One region of the Paenibacillus sp. NPDC093718 genome, then DNA from elsewhere that is predicted to be linked to it. Evidence: riboswitches for the same ligand, from Rfam matches in the RefSeq annotation. Region 1 holds a riboswitch; the other holds the start of a gene.
The links. Region 1 has a riboswitch for cyclic di-AMP ahead of ACQKPA_RS00905 (C40 family peptidase). Riboswitches for the same ligand answer to the same signal wherever they lie in the genome.

Region 1 (7,424 bases):
ACATTGCAGAAATACCCGTCAGTTACCCGCGTCCTTACGTCGGGAGGACCGCAGCCTGCACCGCAAGCCATCCCAAGAATTCGGGAGCTCGTAGAACATACGGCAGGAAGCGAGCTTAAAATATTGGCAGGCAATGGCCTGAAGTGGGAAATCATACATGAATTTATCGACCAGACCGGCGTGATCGAGGTGCATTTCGGCTCCGCTGTCCGGTATGGCCGATCAGGGCTGAAGCCCATTGATCCGGTTGAGCTGCGATCATTGGCTGACAGCTTACATCAATAGAAGTAGCAAACCTATCGGAAACAGGTGAACAAAAATTGCAAACCGTATTGAATAAACAGCAAGAATTTGTGGTTGGCGTTGACCTTGGGGGTACGAAGATCGCGGCAGCGCTCTTTGATTCCGAAGGACAGCTGCTGTACCGGGAGCAAATGGAGACGGCAGGCGCGCGTACGGCCGAGGAAGTGGTCACGAGAATTACGAATATGATTCGCAGCGTCTCGGGCGGCCAATCGCTCCGAGGGGTTGGCATGGCTTCGCCGGGAACGGTTAACAGCCGGGAGGGCATTGTCATTCATGGGACGAATCTGCCGGAATGGACGAATGTTCCCCTCAAAGCATGGATGGAACGTGAGCTGCATACGGAAGTTCAGGTGCTGAATGATGCTAATGCAGCCGCATGGGGAGAGTATGTAAGAGGTGCTGGAAGAGGGGCGACGAACATGGTGTACGTGACGCTAAGCACCGGTATCGGTTCAGGCATCGTGCTGGATGGGAAGCTGTTCCTGGGCAGCAGTTCCTTTGCTGGGGAACTGGGACACCATATCATTGATCCCAGCGGTCCGCAGTGCAATTGCGGCAGCCACGGCTGCTGGGAGGTGTTTGCTTCAGGAACGGCCATCGGTCTTGAGGCTTCCCGCCGGATGCTCTCCCAACCGAGCGTCATAACAGAACTGGCTGCAGCCGATTCGGGGGTGAATGCCAAGCATGTGTTTGAGGCAAAACGTCTTCATGATCCTGTAGCCGTCGAGGTCATCGACCGTGCTATTTATTACATGGCGCTTGGATTGGTTAACGTCATTCACAGCTTTAACCCCGATCGCATCGTCATTGGCGGGGGTGTGAGCAGAGCAGGTGAGCTGTTGTTCCCGCAGCTGCGGGAAATGACGGATAAGCTGGTCATGCCATCCTATTTAGGAACGTACGAGATCGTTCCGGCAGGACTTCGGGACGATGTTGGTCTGGTTGGAGCTGCGGCTTTGTTCCAGTAGCATAGGCGTAAAGAGAATGATACGGATAGGATCAATGATGAATAGATACTAGACAGAGAGCGCTCGGAATGACGACGTAGTATCATGTTACCGAGCTAAAGAGAATTAGACAAAAGCCGCCCTTCTGAGGGCGGCTTTCCAATTATTCATAGAGAGCGGGAAACGGAGCGATCATTTTTTTGCGTCATAAGTCCGTAACATGTAACAAGTGATAGGCGTGAACCGTAAGCCGTCATCCGTTTGTGCTGGAGTCGATTTTTTTGGTTCCTGGTTAGGTTTGTTTGTATCCGACAAACAATAAACGGTTGCTCGCACTTTCCCGCCCGCCGGCGGAAACCGCCGGCTCCAAACCCGCACGTGGGGTGACCTGCAGGCTTGGAGCCGGCGGCTTTCGCTATTCCATGTACTTGGATGCGTCAAACGTAATCAGGGACGTATGATTGGCATGTTCAATCAGCGAAGAGAGCTTGGTTACTTCGCGTTCCTTCTTGCGGGCTTGCGCCTGATAAGCCTCCGGATCATATAAGGCGACGTTGAACAGCGTTATGGCACCGTCTCCGCTGCCACGGCTGCTCTGGCGCTCCAGCTTCTTGCGGGAGCCGAGATGGGCAAGCTGTCCGATATCGCTGCGTATTTGTTTGGCCAGCTCGATCGCTTCCATGATCGTAATGTCGGAGCCGTCCCAGGGAATAGTCTGCGTGGTATTGGAGATTGCCATCAGCAAATCCAGCTTCCTATAATCCGCCGCGGCCGCTTCGATTTCTTCTGTAATGGCATCCACGCTGCGCGTAGGGTATTCCGCCGTCTCCCCTTTTTCAATGATCGTGCTGCTGTTGTTCAAGCGTTCCGACATCAACTGATTGATGAGACGGTTAATTGCTGCCCGGACAGCTAGTGCTTCTGCCATCGTAATTTGACTCATAAGTGATAGATCACCTCTTTAATTTCATTTCTGATTGTGTAAACGCATAGAGTTGTAAAAAGTTGCTAGATTATTTAAAAAAGCAGCGCGAGAAGGTAAACAGAGTTACATAATTGTCATGACTGAGTGAGACGGTTAACCAATATCCGGCCAAAATTCTTCATCTTTACGACAGCTCCAAACATAAAACGATAGATTTTTAGGATATGATTGACAGCATCCTTGCTTGTATACTATATTAAGAGAAGGTTACAAAACGTTAATGAATTTTGCCGAATTTCGTTTGTGAAAACGGGGGAACCGTCTTGGGTGAATTACTCTTGTATAGAGAGTATAGGGAACCTTCAACCGAACCCTTAGCTAACTCCGTAGGCATCGAAGGAGAGAACATATTTTGAAGAAGTTTGTCATCACTTTGCTAGGGTCTGCAATTATTTTTTCTTCTGGTGCCGTTTCAGCATTTGCTGATCAACAACCGAATTTTCAGTATCAAGTGAAGCAATTGGTAGGAACTCCATACAAATGGGGCGGAACGACCACCAGCGGGTTTGATTGCTCCGGATTTATACTGTACATGTTTAGAAATTTCGATATTGATCTTCCGCGCACTTCCCAAAGCCAGGCTAAAGCGGGCGAACATGTGGATCGCGAAGATCTGCGGGTTGGAGATTTGGTATTCTTCAATACGAGCGGCAGCGGAATTTCCCATGCAGGCGTTTACATTGGTGACGGACAATTTGCGCATGCTTCCAGCAGCAAGGGAGTCAGAATCAGCAAGCTTAGCGATTCCTATTACGAGCCGCGTTATGTCACGGCACGTCGTGTTTTGAGTCAAGAAAACTATGCAAAGCTGGTAGGAAGCGCAAGCTAATTGGATTACGCAGCCGTTTAGGGTACGACATACATAATCAGAAAGCCTGACAAAGGGATGACCTTGTCAGGCTTTCTTTTTTTAGATATCAGAAAGTATAAACTTCGAAGCTTGTGACTTCCTGATATCGCAAGAAAAACTTCTACTAACTGCGGTCTGTCATCTGTGAAAGTACGTCGATAGACGTTTTTCTTACTATAAGTCTATCATCCCACATGGGGGTGTTCGGTTACTCCTTAACAACAGAGGCATTCACGGCAGCTTCCATTCCATTATCATAGAGACGGAACAAGCCTAGGCGCCAGAAAGCAGCACCTTTCAGGTCGTAACGTTTGGCCAAGCCGAGTTTATCGTCCACGGAAGTGGCGGTTTCGCTGCTTAAACTGATGCCAAGCAGGAGCTTGTGCTTCGGGACGCCTGCTTGGAGTGCCAACTGGATCGCTTGGTCTACCAGGCTGTTCGGTTCGGGAACCTGAGATTTGGTTCCGACCGGATTGTACTGATAAGCCATAACAATCAGGTCATCAGCGATGGAGGCCAGCGTCTTGTAATCATATCCTTTATAGGCGCTGTTCAATGGCGGCACCGCTAAAGACAGGGCAACGTCATTCGGCAATGCCGCTTTCAATTGCTTGACATAATCATTGAGCAGCTTCTGCTGCTTCACGGCATCCAGTTTAAATCCGAGCCCTTCAAAATCAAGCACAACGCCGCCGAATCCGTTCTCCGCTACCGCGGCTGTGATGCCTTCAATGGACTTTTGGCGGAGGTTGCCGTCGCTCAGGACTTTGGTTAATTCGCCGTTTCCATCCAAGGCATAGACCATAAGGTACGGTTTAATCTCCTGGTCCGCAGCATCGGCAACAATCGATTGCGGCGTAACGTCTCCAGCCGAAGCGGGAAGGCGGTACTCATCCCCTTGAAGCGTGAACTGACCCTCGCGATCGATGCGGCTCCAGCCAAAGGCGACAGAATTCATGGATCCCACGAGATCCCGTTCTTGGAAAGATTGTAATGCATAGAAAGCTCTCAAATGCATTTCGCGCTGCGGCGATACGAGGGAGACTGTACGAGTCGACTGGTTCCAGCCGACATCAACGCCGAATTGGCTGCTGAACGAGCTGAGCGGGATCAGCACACGGCCTTCCCGCTCCATCGGCGGAGCTGCAAGCTTCACTTTTTTTCCATTGACGGTTGCGCTCGTGCTCCCAACTTGAAGTAACACTTCTGTCGATTGGCCTTTCACACTGCCAATGGCCTTCACGGTTTGCGTCTTGCTATTCCACGTGATTTGAATGCCCAGTGCTTCTCCAACCGTCCGGAATGGGACGTAGGTAACCCCTTTGTCTACCCGTGGAGCCGCATCGAAGGTAAGCGCAACGTCATCCAGCTTTACCGAAATGGCAGGCGCAGCCTGTACCTGGCTGATATGCGGTGTGGTTAAGGATAAGGCAAGGACGGCAGCGACAGCTGTTTTACCTATTCGTTTATGCAGCATGCTTTTTGTTTTCCCTCCAACATCATAAAATAATAGAATGATTTTTATAGAATTTGGAAAGTGCTCTAGCATACGCTAGTATAGCAAAATTTTCATAGAGTTCCAATTCCATGATGTCAATGTCATAGAATAGATAAGAGTAAGCATGTTGATTTTTTAAACTTTCCAGTATAATAAATGAAGGATTTGATACATAACCTGATGATGACATGCATAGGGGGATAACGCGCGTGTTTAAATTCTGGAAAAAGAAAAAGGGCAGGGATAGCGGAGACAAAGCCTCGATCCCTGCAGCGGAAGAGATAATGGAAGCCGTACCGGATCCGATCATTGAGCTTGCAGGCCGCGAGGTTCGCCGCAGCGTGGCGCCTGTTCTTGGCATGACGGTGCTTGATCTGGCCGAGCGGAATGATGTGGACTGGAACTCTTTTTGCAAAAGAGGAACTTGTGCGCGCTGCCGCTGTATGGTAGTGGAGGGAATCGAGTATTTGTCCGAACCTAATCTGGCCGAAGAACGCCGCCTGGATCCGGAAGAGATCGAAGAAGGCTATCGTCTGGGATGCCAGAGCAAGATCGAAGCGGTCGGTCCCATCAAAATCAAGCATGCCCCATACTTTTGACGACATAGAAGGACAAATAACAGAAATATTTAAAAGCAGGCAGCCGTATGATCGCGGCTGCCTGCTTTGTTGATAGGAAAACAAACTTAAATCCCTTCACTCCACGGCCATTCTGCTCTGTTCCCGGAACGAGCTCGGCGTTTGACCGGTAATTTTTTTGAATAACATGGAGAAGTACTTATCATTGCCGTAACCGACTTGAGAAGCAACCTCATGTACCGGCATTTCGGAATCCGCCAGCAGGCGCTTGGCCTCTTCAATCCGGCGGGATATCAAGTAATTGAAGGGGGAATCGCCGACTTCTTTTTTGAACAGATGGGATAAATAATGCTGACTGACATACATCGTATCGGCAATGTCCTTGAGACTGATGCTCTGGGTATAGTTGGTGTCGATAAAGTGTTTGGTCCGCAGCGCGATTTCATTCTTGCCTTTCAAGGACTCGAATTGGTGTTTAACGTCCACAATGCGATAGATTACGGTAATCAATGACATCAGCAGGTTGGTGCTCAGCGTTTCATATCCCAGCACCTGCGAATCGCATTCACGGAGGATCTCGGAAAGATAGCTCTCCACCTTATAAGCGTATTTCTCGCAGGATATGACAGGCTCCACGTAGGCCGGGAGCAGCATCCCCTGGGGAACCCCTTCGATGTGAAGCGAATCCACGCCGCAGTAGATCACCTTGAAAGGTCCGTCCGTGATGGATCTCTCCTCGTGAGGAATGCCGGGGTTATAAATCGCGACATCGCCTTTGTGGAGTTCGTATATTTTTCCTGCAATTGTGAATTCTCCGCGTCCTTCTACTACATAGATGATCTCGCAGAAATCATGAATTTGCGGCGGTCCATAAAAGAAGTCCTCGTCCACGACCTGCCCGGCAAAGAGCAGCTGGGGATTTTTGATGAAGCGGAAGTGATCGCTTTTGCTATGCGAGATTTCGATCTTTGGCACGGTCTTGTCCCTCCTGGAAAGCAACATCCTCTACCTATTATAATGCAAAACGCCCTTTCATGCGGAAATCGTTTACATCTGCTATTCGGGATGGTTCACTGTCTTGCTGAAATTAGGATCCGATATAACAAAATAGTGGGTTATCTCTTGCACCAAATAATCTTACAATGATGTCATAATCCTTATAGGGAGGCGTGACATACATGACAATTGAAAACGATTACAGATGGCGGGACGGGTTTCCGAGAATCGGGATTCGCCCTACGATAGATGGAAGACGGAGAGGGGTTCGCGAATCTCTCGAGGAACAGACCATGAATCTGGCCAAGGCCGTCGCCGAGATGTTGACGAAGGAGCTCAAATATCCGAATGGCGAGCCGGTTGAATGCGTGATTGCGGATACGTGCATCGGCGGAGTGGCCGAAGCGGCTGCAGCCGCCAAAAAATTCAAAAATGCCGAAGTCGGCCTAACCATAACCGTTACGCCTTGCTGGTGTTACGGCACCGAGACGATGGATGTCGATCCTTCGCGACCGAAGGCGGTATGGGGTTTCAACGGAACAGGACGTCCAGGCGCGGTTTACCTGGCCGCCGTATTGTCGGCCCATGCCCAGAAGGGGCTTCCTGCTTTCGGCATCTATGGCGAAGACGTTCAGGATGAAGGGGATACCCGTATTCCGGATGACGTTCAAGAGAAGCTTCTGCGTTTTGCTCGGAGCGGCTTGGCTGCAGCGTACATGCGCGGACAATCGTATTTGTCCATGGGCTCGGTGTCGATGGGCATCGCCGGCTCGATCGTGGACGACAGCTTCTTCCAGGAATATCTGGGCATGCGTAATGAATATGTGGACATGAGCGAGTTTACGCGCCGCTTGGAAGAAGGCATTTATGATCCTGAAGAATATGAACAGGCGCTTGCTTGGGTGAAGGAGAACTGTACGGAAGGACCGGATAACAATCCGGATCATCTCCAGAACAGCCGGGAGCGCAAGGATCTGGAGTGGGAAACCGTCGTCAAAATGACGCTGATCACCCGCGATTTGATGATCGGTAATCCGCGTCTGAAGGAGCTCGGCTTCGAAGAGGAAGCTCAGGGCCACAGTGCAATCGCTTCCGGATTCCAAGGTCAGCGCCAGTGGACGGATCATTCCCCTAACGGAGACTTCCTGGAGACCATCCTTAACTCCTCCTTCGATTGGAACGGCAGACGTTCGCCGTATATCGTGGCAACGGAGAATGACAGCCTGAACGGAGTCGGCATGCTGTTCGGTTACCTGTTAACCAA
Region 2 (7,424 bases), on a different contig from region 1:
TATCTCCCTGTTCCTGCCTATCCTTCTTGGAGATGCAACATTAAAGCTTCCGTTCTCGCATCTTCGTAAACAAGGAAAGCCGGTGATTGCCCTCGCGTTTGGCGGCACCTTGCTCTCTTTCCTTCTTATTGCTCTAGCCATGTATGGGTTTTTGGGATTGCCTCTTATTGTTGCATTTACCTTCGCAGCTTTGATGAGTGCCACGGATCCGATCAGTGTCATATCCATCTTCAAATCTCTAGGTGTACCGAAGAAAATTGTAACCATCATCGAAGGGGAGTCGCTGTTTAATGACGGAATAGCCGTTGTGTTATTTCAGATCTCCTCTGTTTATTTGCTCACGTACATGGAAATGGGTTGGGCGGGAATAGGCAGCGGTGTATTGCTCTTTTTGAAGTTTAGTATTGGCGGAATCGCTGTTGGAAGTGTATTAGGGTATTTGTTCTCACAGCTCATTCGCTTCTATGATGATTATCCGCTGGAAATAGCTTTCTCTATGCTCCTGTTCTTCGGAAGTTTCTTTATTGCCGAGCATTTCCATGTATCAGGCGTCATTGCCGTTGTCGTGGGCGGCTTGATTTTTGGCAGTTACGGAGCGCGCATCGGGATGTCGGATACAACCAAGATGAACATTAATTCGTTCTGGGACGTCATCACGTTAATCGCAAATTCATTGATTTTCTTAATGATCGGTCTAGAAATCAAGCATATTAACTTCGCGGATAAGTGGGCGTTAATCGGAGCAGCCATTCTTATCGTTCTAATCGGAAGAACATTGGCCGTCTACGTAAGCCTGTACTTCCTGAAATCCTTCCCTTCTTCATGGAAAGTGGTTTTGAATTGGGGAGGGTTAAAAGGCAGTTTGTCAATCGCTCTCGCCTTAAGCTTGCCCCCAACCTTCGACGGACGCGATGATATACTCGTACTCACCTTTAGCGTTGTCCTTTTCTCACTTCTCGTTCAGGGGTTAACCATCAAACCTTTGGTTAAGAAGTTTGGATTAGTCAGCCCCGTGAAGGAAAAAGACGGGGCAGATATGTAAGAACCCTCCGTATAAGCAAAACAGAACATAAAACGAGAATAAGGTTCAGCCCCGGAGTTCGAATTAAACTACTCCAGCTGAACCTTATTTTTTCGTATCCCGAATTGCGGATCGACCACTCTTAACCAATAAGCACTTTCTCTTCAGGCAACCGGTATTTTTGTTTGACTACTCTTTGCGACAGCGCGAAGGCCAGCGTTAAGGGGCCGAGTCTGCCGATGTACATGGTCAAAATGATGACTCCTTTACCAAAAGGAGACAGCTCAGGCGTCAATCCCATCGATAGGCCAACGGTGCCGAAGGCTGAGGTCACTTCGAACAGAACTTCCATAAAATCCTTTTGCAAGCTATGCTCGCTTATGGTTAACAAGAATGTAGCGACAATCACAACGCTCACTGAGATCACCATGACGGCTATGGATCGGAGGATAATCGATTGGGGGATGCGTCGATTTAACAACTGCACGTCCTGCTTCCCCTTAATAATACTAATCAATGTGAATAACAGTACGGCAAATGTATTGGTTTTGATCCCGCCTCCCGTGGATCCGGAGGAAGCACCGATAAACATGAGGAAAATCATGAAAAATTGAGAAGTCGTCATCATCGCGGCTATGTCGATGGTATTAAACCCGGCCGTACGAGTCACCACACCTTGAAAATAAGCCGCCCATACTCGCTCTCCCCAGCTCAAAGAGCCAAACGTATGGGAGTTGAACAACTCAATAATGAAAATAACGATAAACCCGGCTAAACAAAGAAATGCTGAGGTCGACAAAACGATTCTTGAATGAAGGGACAGCTTATTCCACCTTCTATGCTTCCATAAGTCCAGTACAACAGTAAATCCAAGCCCGCCAATGATAAAAAGCAGGGTGATGACGATGTTGACCAGCGGGTCCCCCACATACCGGCTCAAACTGTCTGACCAAAGACTGAAGCCAGCGTTATTAAATGATGAGATGGAGTGGAACACCCCATAATAAATAGCTTGCCCCAAGCCCAGTTCCTCCTCCCAACGAACAATTAACAAGGCTGCTCCGACGAACTCGATAATGAGCGCAATCAGAAAAATACCTAGCGATAGCCTCACTACGCCTTGCGTTGATAATGCGTTAGTGGATTCTTGGAGGAGCAGACGATTTTTCAGTCCGATTTTCTTTCCAAGCACAACGGCGATCAAAACTCCGAAGGTCATGAAACCAAGACCTCCGACTTGAATCAGGCACATGATCATGATTTGACCAAAAAGGGAAAAGTCGGTTCCTGTATCCACTACGGCCAATCCGGTTACGCACACTGCAGATGTTGAGGTGAACAAAGCGTTTAACCAACCTACACCTTCACCTGATGACGATGATATGGGCAAGGCTAACAAGATCGCGCCGATTACAATCGGTGCGGCGAAACCAAGAAGGATCAGACGTGAAGATGATAGCTTAAACTGTTTTAATGATTTTAGCGGCTCCGATTTGCCTTTAGCCATCCTATATTCCCCTTTCAGATACGACAGACCATGAAACCCGGTAGACTTCTTTGCGTAGTATATACCATAGTAAAGCATAGGTTCTGCTGCAATCCAAGGATATGATGTTGTTTACTTATCGGTAACTGTTTACTTTCAGCATGTTTTAGCATAATATTTATTACGATAAATTTCATACGCATGAATGCTTAATCCTCTATGAGGAACGGGGGAACCAACAAAGCGACTAAGCTTTAGGGGTGAATTCTTTCTGGATAAGAAGGAACGGGAACTCTCAATCCCGAATCCGACAGCTAACCTCGTCAGCGTCTTGGGAAAGAACACTCTTACTACTTTGACTTGTCCATGATCCGTACAGCCAAGGCCTAGAAGCAGATTTTTCTCTGCCTCCAGGCCTTTTTTGTTAAAGCTGTTGTGCTTAGAAAAGAAAGGAATGATTTCTCTGCTTAATAATGAAAAGATACTGGTATGCGTGTATTACGGTCCAAACGGAGAACGTCTCATCCGCCGAGGCGGCGAATTAGCCAGACTTCTTCAGTGTCCCCTGTTTGTGTTGAGCGTTATACCCTTGCGTGAAGATGAGTTAGATCAGGCACAAGAAAGGTATATGGCTGAGTGGCAAATGAAATGCGACGAATATGGGGCAACCTTCATTGTCAAAACGAATGAAGATCGCAAGGCTTCAGAAATCATAGCGGAAACCGCCAAGAATCATCAAATTACCCAGCTAATTATCGGACAATCCGGTCAAACGCGATGGCAAGAAATTACGCGTGGCTCGTTTGTCAACGAACTCCTAAACCAGATAGGCGAAACGGATTTGCACATTGTAGCGGTTCAAAGGATGGATGATCCAATAGCTGACACCCATGAACGGGGAATTCGAGTCACTGTGTTCAAAGAGGGTTCTCATTATCTGCTTGGCAATAAGGAATCCGGGGGCGATCCAATAGCCGATGGTCTATTTTTCAAAGAACTAAATACCGATTTCGACACCGGCTTGCTGAAAATAAAAACCGATCATGACATCCAATACTTGAAAATAAGTCACGGAAAAGTGGTAGACCCGTCTTTTTTCCAAAACAGAGAAATGTATGAGAAACACAGCGATCAATAAAGGATGGAGTGGAACTTGTGCGTAAACCATACATGAATTCGAACAACCGAAATACACAACATTCCGCTCCTGACACAATGGAGTTGTTTATCAACAAGCTCAAAAAAAATATGAGTCCCCCTCAACTCGTCATGCTTGTCTTTTTCACTTTAATAATAATCGGGACCACATTGCTCGCGCTTCCCTACTCTTCCTCCACCGGGAGGTCAATTGGTCTGCTGGATGCCTTATTTACAGCCACCTCCGCAATATGCGTAAACGGACTGGTTGTCTTGGATACCGGTAGTGTTTTTTCGACTTTTGGACAAGTCATTATTATGATGTTGATCCAAATTGGCGGGCTCGGCTTTATGACCTTTGGCGTCATGGTCGCCATTGTTCTGGGGAAGAGAATTGGGTTGAAGCAACGACTCATTATACAGCAAACCACCCATTCGACCTCGGCACAAGGTTTGGTTAAATTGTCAATGTATATGGTGCTCATTGCATTCGCGTTTGAAGCATTAGCTACGATTGTCCTGACGCTCCGCTGGCAACAGGACTTCGGGTGGGGACAGGCAGCTTATTACGCCCTTTTCCATTCCGTTTCGGCATTCAACAATGCCGGATTCGCCCTGTGGTCTGACAGCCTTTCCCCCTTTGTCGGCGATCCGATCGTCAATATTACGATTGTCTTGTTATTCATCATTGGAGGTCTAGGCTATATCGTCATTGTGGATGTATTCCAAAAACGTTCATGGAAGAAACTTTCGCTTCACTCCAAGGTTGTCTTAGTCGGGACAGGAACGCTGTCCCTGCTCGGTTTTCTATTTATATACTTTTTGGAGAGCTGGAATCCGTCAACCTTTGGCCAATTGAGCGAAAGCGAACAAGTGCTGGCTGCTTTTTTCCAAGGCATAACGCCTCGAAGCTCGGGGTTTAACACGATTGACATCGGTAGTATGCTGGCGGCTTCTCAGTTTTTCATTATTATTCTGATGTTCATCGGTGCTGCTTCCGGAGGAACAGGCGGCGGTATTAAGATCAATACGCTTGTTGTACTCATACTAGCTACGATCCAAACCTTTCGCGGGGGTGGTCAAATCCATGCCTTCAAGCGCAAAATAGCTGGAGAAACCGTCATGCGCGCCCTGGCCGTTGTCATGAGTTCTTTGGTGGTCGTGCTGGGAGTTTCCCTGTTGCTGACCATCTCTGAAGGAATGCTCGAAGAACATTTCTTGGAAGTGTTGTTTGAAGCGACCTCAGCATTTAGCACCACTGGATTGTCGATGGGATTGACAAGTGAATTGTCCCCCGTGGGGAAAGTCATTGTAGCGATAACGATGTTTGCCGGTCGTCTGGGTCCCTTAACACTCGCTTACGCATTGGCTCAGAAAAAGCGCACATCCAAAATTGGATACGCGGAAGATCATATCTTGATTGGGTAACTCAGGGTTCCCAATCAAGAATTTTCTTGTCCATGAATACCTTAACTTTTGGTTCACATATCCCTTGTATAAGGAATTTTCTCAAAAGTGATCATGCAACCGTCTCTCGATAAATTCTACAGTTCGATCAACACCTCTCTCCCCTAAAATTTTGTCTGACAGTGCCATTGCATTGGCTCTCAATGCTGAATGACTTGTTAGCTCCGCTATTCGCTTAGCCAAACCGGCCACAGACATTGATTTTTCAGGAATCGGCTTGGTCGATACACCTAACTCGTACATACGCTTGGCCCAGAAAGGCTGATCCGCATTGAACGGGGATATGGTCATCGGCTTCCCTGCTCTCAAAACGGCCGCTGTCGTCCCTGCTCCACCATGATGAATAACGCCTGCAGCTCGCGGAAACAGCCATGCATGCGGTGCTTCCTGTATACACAGGATGTTCTCGGCCCCACCGGATACTTGCATTCCACTCCAGCCAACCAGAATGATGCCGCGTTGCCCCGTTTGTTGTAAAGCCTGCATAGTCATCTCGAGCACATGATCCGGATGCTTTAGAGGCATGCTGCTATAACTGATAACGATTGGCGGGGATCCTGACGCCATAAAAGACTCCAGCTCCCTTGGCGGGTCCCAATCCGTATCTTCCAGAAACCAAAACCCTTCCATACAGACTCGATCCTTCCATTTTGGGTCAAATGGCATTATCGAAGGACTGCAACCGTAAAGCACTGGAATATCGCGTCCGTTTACGTACAGATCATCGGAGAATAGACTTCGCGGAGGTAAATTCAACGTCTCGCTTCTCCATGTATTCATCAATTTTTTGAAGGATAACAGCATGAAACGGTTGAGATGGTAGCTTTTTTCATTTAACCATCGATTCCTGAAGGTGAAAGGTAAAATGGGATTGGTGAAAGCACCTGTCGGTGCAATGATCGGAATCGGATGAGCAGCGAATACGGGAATATTCAGCTTTTGTGCAATATCATATCCAGCGAATGCTTTGGGATGGTAGATGAGGCCGTCCGCATCTTGAGAAGCGGTCCACAGGTCATTGAGCATTTGCTGCATCATAGGATATATAAGCTTTTTCATCTGCTTCATAATCTCGAAGGGATTGCTGCCCAGCATGCGTTTCCCTTCTGCAGATTGGGCTAGTTTCATCATATTTGCCCGTATTGGCGCAAAACCTACGCCATGCCCGCGAATGAAGCCTTCGAAATCCTGCGTTGTGCATATAACCACATCATGTCCGTTGTTCTGGAGACCTCGGGCAAGGGCAATGAACGGCTGCACATCTCCTCTTGTTCCAATGGTGAGCAACTTTATTTTCACTCATTTCCCTCCTTACGATAAATGCCGTACCTTAACATATCCAAATAGGGCTTTGTGTCAAAAGCCGCACTTGCCTCGACTTCTCCTGCAGAATTCACGTCGTACCGTTTGGTCATTTGCTTCGTAATTAGAGATTCAAGGGAGAGCAATACGAATTCGATAGCTTGCTTGGGATCGATTCCTTCCCTAAAACGGCTATGATCGATCCTGCTTGCCAGGAGGTGTATGGAATCCTCGTTCATTTGCTGTTGTTTGAGCAGAAGATCCGCTTTCAGCTCTTCCGGCATAATCAGAAATGTTTTAGCCATAAATCCAAACCTGATGGGGTCACTTTTAAATACATCCATCTTTTTTTGAGATAATTGCTCTATCGCCTGAAACAGATCCTCGGAGAGATCCATAGGTGACGAAGTCAGTGAATGGTAGTAGTGCTTTAAGCATTCATCCACCACCGTTAAATACAACGTTCTTTTATCCGAAAAATAATGAAACAAAATTCCCTTGGATACGCCAGCTGCTTTGGTAATTTGATTGGTTGAAGCTCCTTCATAGCCCTTGTGATAAAACTCTACTAAAGCTGCTTGCAAAATAGTTTGTTTTTTATCTGGCTCCATTGGTTTGTACTCCACCTCCACCGATTGACCACCTGGTCAAAATCATTTGACCAAATTGTAATACACATTGACCACCCGGTCAATAGTGTGGTGACTTGCTTGCATCAAGCCAGGAAATCAGCGGCCACCTTGCGGTAAAACTCACGGAAAAGCACCAACTTCACAAACTAAATCCGGAATAAAAAAAGAAACATGACAACAAAATGTCATATTTCTCCTCGAACAACACGAAAACCTTGATCAGGGCCAAAGCCATTGGGATCGAACTTCCCTCGGAAGGATATCTCGTTGTTGGTAACGTCGCCGATCCAACCGCCGCCCTTCACTATCCGGAAAGAACCGCTTGGACTACCCATTTCGCCGTGCCAGTCCCAGCACCATTCCCTTACGTTTCCAGACA

Region 2: linked by a shared signal. The riboswitch ahead of ACQKPA_RS22080 (universal stress protein) and the one ahead of ACQKPA_RS00905 (C40 family peptidase) in region 1 are both predicted to bind cyclic di-AMP.

What each region holds. Positions count from the first base shown of each region.
Region 1 is NZ_JBNNUS010000001.1:179,368-186,791, reverse strand. Features, by position in the region: gene ACQKPA_RS00920 (copper homeostasis protein CutC) at 1-285, shown strand, start outside; gene ACQKPA_RS00915 (ROK family protein) at 321-1,274, shown strand; gene ACQKPA_RS00910 (hypothetical protein) at 1,669-2,196, opposite strand; cyclic di-AMP (ydaO/yuaA leader) riboswitch at 2,457-2,587, shown strand; gene ACQKPA_RS00905 (C40 family peptidase) at 2,591-3,067, shown strand; gene ACQKPA_RS00900 (stalk domain-containing protein) at 3,297-4,565, opposite strand; gene ACQKPA_RS00895 (2Fe-2S iron-sulfur cluster-binding protein) at 4,796-5,185, shown strand; gene ACQKPA_RS00890 (AraC family transcriptional regulator) at 5,282-6,139, opposite strand; gene ACQKPA_RS00885 (L-fucose isomerase) at 6,343-7,424, shown strand, end outside.
Region 2 is NZ_JBNNUS010000007.1:307,618-315,041, forward strand. Features, by position in the region: gene ACQKPA_RS22070 (cation:proton antiporter) at 1-1,042, shown strand, start outside; gene ACQKPA_RS22075 (TrkH family potassium uptake protein) at 1,164-2,528, opposite strand; cyclic di-AMP (ydaO/yuaA leader) riboswitch at 2,704-2,851, shown strand; gene ACQKPA_RS22080 (universal stress protein) at 2,962-3,645, shown strand; gene ACQKPA_RS22085 (TrkH family potassium uptake protein) at 3,777-5,072, shown strand; gene ACQKPA_RS22090 (glycosyltransferase) at 5,154-6,410, opposite strand; gene ACQKPA_RS22095 (TetR/AcrR family transcriptional regulator) at 6,407-7,045, opposite strand; gene ACQKPA_RS22100 (formylglycine-generating enzyme family protein) at 7,231-7,424, opposite strand, start outside.